Regions from separate parts of the Paenibacillus sp. FSL M7-0896 genome, predicted to be linked through region 2. Evidence: riboswitches for the same ligand, from Rfam matches in the RefSeq annotation. Region 2 holds a riboswitch; the other holds the start of a gene.

Region 1 (3,206 bases), 960 kb from region 2:
TCTCAGCTTCACTCGTTCGCTGTCAATGAATCTGGCCGATAAGGGCATCCGCGTGAACGCAGTAGCGCCCGGACCGATCTGGACCCCGCTGATTCCGTCAACCTTTGACGCGAAGAAGGTCAGTGAGTTCGGCGGCACCCAGCCGATGAAGCGCCCGGGGCAGCCTGAAGAGCTGGCACCGGCGTATGTATACCTGGCCTCGGACGATTCCTCCTATGTGAGCGGACAGGTGATGCATGTGAACGGCGGTGAGGTTGTCAACGGATAATGGGTGCAGAATAAGATCTGGATGCAGATTCTTTAATCGGCATCTTCAGAAATCGTGTGCAACATATAAATTCTATTTTTAAAAAGCCTAACCGCTTGCCGGTAGGCTTTTTTTCAGCGCTTGTAACTATTACAATATAATTCCGTCTATTTAGATAATTTGATATGAATAGGGGATTGGGATGCTTAGAAAAAAAGGATTCATTCTATCTGCAGCGGGGATTTTAGTTTTTCTGGTAGTGTTCATTTATTTGACTCCTTTTGCAGGAAGACTTGTGGCAAATACAAGATTGGAAGGAAATGCAAAAAGCATTGGGATTAGAATTACACAGGAATCGCCGCCGCTACCCCTTGTTACTTCCGGGAAAACCCAAATTCCGGTTACCCAAGGCAGCTATTGCTGGGGAAAATTAGGATGTGCGGATTATGCAGGAGGACAATCCATGGTACAGGGGGTTACTCCCACTGCTATAGCCCCTGAGGGGGGGATCAATGTTGCTTTTACTTATAAACCGGCACCCGGCGGGTTAACCGTTCAGCAATTTGTCGATGATAAAGAAGTGCAAATTCCATTGAAGAACGGCTCTTTTAATGCTCCAAAAGAACAAGGCGTTTATTACTACGGCATATCAGCATTCTGGACATCCGAGGATGGTAAATTTTCAGAAGGGAGTTCATCCGTGGCTTTTGTAATTGAAGTAAAATCTACGAAAGAATAGCTCTAACAGGAATTATATGCTAATATACAAAAAGCAAGGCCAAACAATAGCATAGAACGATCACTAGGGGAGCCGCAAGGCTGAGACGGGCGTATCTGCTCGGACCCTTTGAACCTGATCTGGGTTATACCAGCGTAGGGAAGTGGAGAACGAATATTGCAGCGGGGGTATACGGCTAATACCGGTATTCCTGTTTCTATTCCAGACTGCTTCCTTATGGGGGCGGTCTTTTTTGTGTTTGGAGGTAGGGATCAGCGTAGTGCTGAGGAGAGGAAGGTGGACGTGTTGCACGAAATTCATGTCATCTCAGACGGACGGCTCCACCCTGAGAAGCTTGCGGAGCTGGCTGCGGCGGTACATCCCATGGTGGATTATATCCATCTCCGGGAAAAAGCCATGTCCGCCCGCGAACTGCTGGCGGCGGCGCAGCAGATGCTTCAGGCCGGGGTTCCGCCTTCGAAGCTGGTCATAAATGACCGGATCGATGTTGCCTTGGCCGCTGGGGCAGGCGGTGTACAGTTGGCCTGGCATAGCCTTCCGCCAGCCGCAGCACGCGGGCTTGCACCGGGCCTGCGGATCGGCAGATCGGTACACTCGCAGGAAGAGGCTGCGGAGGCTGGAAGGCAAGGAGCAGACTTCTGCCTCTACGGGCATGTTTTCCCGACAGCTTGCAAGTCGGGGCAGCAGGCACGGGGACTTGCGCAACTGGCCGAGGCTGTCCGCTGGAGCCGCATCCCGCTGATTGCGCTTGGAGGGATTACCCCGGGTAATGCCGGAGCGGTGCTGGCCCAAGGGGCGGCTGGCATTGCTGTCATGTCGGGGATCTGCGGAGCCCCGGACCCGGTGGCAGCGGCCATGGCGTACAGGGAAGCGGTCCACAGGGACAGGGCAGCGGAGCTGGCTGAAGCGCTGGATATGGCTCAAACACAGGGCACAGCAGGAGGTGAACAGGCATGAATGTGACCGTTAACGGAAAGAGGCAAAGAATCGAAGAGAGCTGCCGGACACTGGAGGATCTGCTCTCCCGGCCCGAGTGGGCCGGTAAGCTGGTGATTGTCGAACTGAATGGTGAGCTTGCTGGCAGAGAGGTTTACGGAGAGACACTGCTCAGTGAGGGGGACCGGGTGGAGCTGGTTCATTTTGTAGGCGGAGGCTGAACACGAAGACTTATCCCAGGAGGCGTTAACATGCAAGATCCATTGATGATTGGCGGAGTGACTCTAACCAGCAGACTGTTCATTGGTACCGGAAAATACAGCCGCAACACCCTCATTCCCGAGGTGATTACGCGATCAGGCTCACAGGTCATTACCGTTGCTCTGCGCCGGGTGGACCCGGAGAGCAGTGACAATATTGTCAGCCATATTCCTTCCCATATGACCTTACTGCCTAATACCTCCGGTGCGCGCACCGCAGAGGAAGCAGTACGGATTGCCCGGCTGGCGAGATCGGCGGGGCTGGGGAACTGGGTGAAGATTGAGGTCATCAACGACCAGAAATATTTGCTGCCGGATAATACCGAGACCATCCGGGCGACCGAGATCCTTGCAGCAGAGGGCTTCGTGGTGCTTCCGTATATGAGTCCTGACCTGTCCGCCGCCCTGCGGTTGAAAGCAGCGGGGGCTGCGGCCGTGATGCCGCTGGGAGCGCCGATCGGGTCCAACCGCGGACTGCAGACCAAGGAACTGATCCGGATTCTGATCTCCGAGACGAATCTGCCGGTGATCGTGGATGCCGGAATCGGCAGACCGTCCGAGGCGGCTGAGGCGATGGAGATGGGGGCCGCAGCGGTGCTGCTTAATACAGCGATTGCCACCGCCTCGGATCCGCTGCTGATGGCAGAAGCCTTCCGTGACGCGGTAGCCGCAGGGCGCAAGGCTTATCTCGCCGGACTGGGGCCTGTGGAAGAGACGGCGGCAGCCTCTTCACCGTTGACCGGGTTCTTGGCCTGACAGATGGAATAGGAAGGAGAGAACGGTTATGAGCTTTTATGAGACGATGACCCGGCTGGAGCAGCTTCCTTACGGGACGCTATGGAGCCGGTATACGGCAGAGGATGTGAAGCGTGCGCTTCGTGCAGAGCGGGTGGATGAAGAGGGGCTGATGGCACTGTTGTCACCGGCAGCGGAGCCTTATCTGGAGGAGATGGCGCAGAAGGCGCACCGCTTAACGCGTACGCATTTCGGCCATGTGATGCAACTGTTTACACCGATGTACCTG
Region 2 (3,206 bases):
GTGCGGCGACAGCCAGAAACAGCAGGATACCGAGCACGGATAACAAGACAACAGCGGCGAACATCTTGGCACTCTGGAGATTCCCTGCCATTCTGCGGCTGAAATAGCCCAGCCCCTGGCTGCCTCCAAGCCATTCCCCGATGGTTGCACCGATCACACAGTACACAGCCGACAGCTTCAGTCCGGAGAAAAAAGAGGGCAGGGCCAGCGGAACGCCCACCTTCCCGAGAATCTGCCAACGGTTCGCGCCATATGTCAGCAGCAGCTCCCGGTAGGCGTCCGTGTTCTTGGACAAGCCGTCATAGGTGCCGATGACCACCGGGAAGAAAGCGGTCAGGAAGACAACGGCGACCTTACTCCATAGGGTGTAGCCGAACCACATGATGAACAGGGGAGAGAGCGCGATCAGCGGAACCGTCTGGCTGATGATCAGCAGCGGGTACAGCGCCTTGGCCAGCGGACTGAACAGGTGCATGGCGACTCCCAGCAGGCAGCCGCAGACCACAGACAGTGCGAAGCCCGTGAGTACCTCAAGCAGTGTAGCCGGCAGATGCACCCCGAATAACAGGCGGCGTTCCTCCAGCAAGGCCTTGCAGACCGCAGACGGAGCCGGAAGAATGAAGGGAGGAACCAGGCCCAGCCGGGCTACAGTCTCCCAGCCGGCAAGCGTCAGCAGGGCGAGCAGGGAAGCCGGACCGTAGTGCTGGAGCAATCTTCTAGGAGCGGCGGTTCTCATATAGCTTCAGCTCCAATTCCTGGCGCAGGGCGGCGAACTGCGGTAGATAGTTCAGACTGTGATGGCGCGGACGGGGTAGACCGGCTGGGAATTCCTGCATCCCGCCGCCGCCACTGCCCGTCATTAGATAGATTCTGTCACTGAGCAGTAGAGCCTCCTCCAGATCATGGGTGATGAACAGCACCGTCTTGTCCAGCTCCGCCCATAACTCGAGCAGCCAGCGCTGCAGTGAGCGCTTAGTAATGGCATCGAGCGCCCCGAACGGCTCATCGAGCAGCAGCAGGTCATTCCCCGCCGCCACGGTGCGGAGTACCGCCACGCGCTGGCGCATCCCGCCGGACAGCTCCTGGGGATAAGCCCCTTCGGTTCCCTCTAGGCCGAAGCGTTGCAGCAGGGTACGAATCTCGGCCACGGCGGCCGCTTTGGGACGGCTGCGCTTGAGTTCCCAAGGCAGCAGACAATTGTCCATTACGGTCCGCCAAGGCAGGAGAAGATCCTGCTGCGGCATGTAGGCCACACTGCCCAGCCTCTTCGCTGCTGTAGCGGACTCGGCTCCGTTCAGCGTAATCCTGCCGTTGTCCGGCTCCAGCAGGCCGGCGATGATTTTGAACAAGGTGCTTTTGCCGCATCCGCTTCCGCCTACGACAGAAATGAATTCGCCGCGCTGCACATTCATGGATAGCCCTGAGAAGACGGGTGTCCGGGACGAACCGGTCCCGAAAGCATAGGATAGATTGCTAATGTTGATCATAAGACTATGTACAAGCCTCCCCGGATTGAAGTAGAACCTGCGCGGAGCACAAAAAAGCCCCATTCATTCCCGGAGGCAATGAATGGGGCGGAAGGTACAGTCGGCTGCGGCCCTGTGACGGGAACCACTGATACATTCTGCTCCACTTCCCTCCGCTGGTATGATCCAGATCAGGTTCAAAGGGTCCGAAGCTTAAGCTCCGTCTCAGTCGGCCGACTCCCCTAGTGAATTAACAGGTGTTATTGAATTCGTAATTGCTACTTAATATACCACAAATTCCCCTCTTGTAAAGAGCAGGCGGTCAGCGCTTCGCCAGACCGGTCACGAACAAGGTGACGATGCCCCGGGAGATGTCCAGCTTGGAGGAGTGGTGCCGCTTTTGCTCATACAGGTACAGATCAGGGCTGAGGACAGAGATTAAGGCCGTGGCCGCAAAGGCAGGATCAATGTCAATAATCTCATCGCCCTCCGCAGCACGCTGCAGCAGCTCTGTCATCATCACCCCCAGCCGCTGAAAAAAAGGATGCTCAAACTGGGTCAGCTGCTTCTTACCGGTGAACTCGGCTTTGATCATATTCAGCAGCTCAGCATACTGCTCAATGAAATCGGCAATCTGCTCAATGCTGCTCTGCAGCTGAGCGAGAGCCGGAGCTTCACCGGCACTGGCAGCCACCTGCTGCTCCAGCCCGGACAGGAATTGATCTGTGCTGCCCTTCAGCAGTGCAGAACAGATCTCACCCTTGTCCGTGAAGCGGCGGTACAGGGAGCCTTGTCCTATGCCTGCCCGCTTGGCAATGCTGTACATGCTGACTGCCTCAAGTCCGCTCTCGGTGAACAACTGGCGGGCAGCTTCAAGAATCCGCTGTACATAAGGATCGGCGGACTCGGGCGGAGCGGATTCTTTGGCTTGCGGAGCTGAGCGCGGGAGCTGTGCAGCATCGGTGTCTGGCTTTTTCATGAGAACCCCTTTCAGAAATAAATCAGCGATTTACAGAAAAATAAATAAAAGAATTGACACAACGGACAATTGTCCGTAGACTATGAATTGCACTTACGGACAGTTGTCCGTTCACTCATTATATAGAACAATCTGCCCGCAGGTCAATGTTGAACGCGGACAGCTCAGGAGGAGAAGAGACATGGATCAGACCTTGAAGCAGGAAGCCGATTTCCGGCTGTCCAGCATTCTGGTTCCGCTGCTGGCCATTATTGCCGGAGTATTTATGGTTGTGCTGGACAGTACGGCGATGAATGTAGCCTTGTCCAGGCTGGTGGTGGATTTCAAGACGGACCTGCATACGCTGCAGTGGGTAGTTACCGGATATATGCTGGCTCAGGCTTCAGTTATTCCGCTGTCAGGCTGGCTGTCTGACCGGTTCGGGGCCAAGACGGTCTTCCTGACGGCGGTAATTGTGTTTACGATAGGCTCGATTCTGTGCGCTACACCAAGCAGCGCCGAATGGCTGATTGTTTTCCGGGTCATTCAGGGACTTGGCGGTGGCTGTGTGCTCCCTGTCGGGATGGCCTATGTGTACAGACTGGCCCCCAAAAGTAAGGTTGGAGTTGTCATGGGGATTATGGGTATTCCCGTCCTGTTCGCACCCGCTATAGGTCCGGTATTGTCGGGCTGGCTGGTTGAATACCATTCCTGGCGCTGGATCTTCCTCATTAATATTCCGATTGGCATCATTGCTGTGCTGATCGGACTGCGCAAGCTGC

The links. A riboswitch is a leader RNA that binds a small molecule or an ion and turns the genes downstream of it on or off. The one in region 2 is predicted to bind thiamine pyrophosphate.
Region 1: another riboswitch for thiamine pyrophosphate. It lies ahead of MKY12_RS08480 (thiamine phosphate synthase); the one in region 2 lies ahead of MKY12_RS12535 (ABC transporter ATP-binding protein).

What each region holds. Positions count from the first base shown of each region.
Region 1 covers NZ_CP150250.1:2,017,257-2,020,462, forward strand. The annotation lists gene MKY12_RS08470 (SDR family oxidoreductase) at 1-268, shown strand, start outside; gene MKY12_RS08475 (hypothetical protein) at 450-986, shown strand; TPP riboswitch at 1,042-1,144, shown strand; gene MKY12_RS08480 (thiamine phosphate synthase) at 1,263-1,943, shown strand; gene thiS (sulfur carrier protein ThiS) at 1,940-2,143, shown strand; gene MKY12_RS08490 (thiazole synthase) at 2,174-2,938, shown strand; gene thiH (2-iminoacetate synthase ThiH) at 2,967-3,206, shown strand, end outside.
Region 2 covers NZ_CP150250.1:2,978,071-2,981,276, forward strand. The annotation lists gene MKY12_RS12530 (ABC transporter permease) at 1-736, opposite strand, end outside; gene MKY12_RS12535 (ABC transporter ATP-binding protein) at 717-1,487, opposite strand; TPP riboswitch at 1,618-1,720, opposite strand; gene MKY12_RS12540 (TetR/AcrR family transcriptional regulator) at 1,789-2,445, opposite strand; gene MKY12_RS12545 (DHA2 family efflux MFS transporter permease subunit) at 2,627-3,206, shown strand, end outside.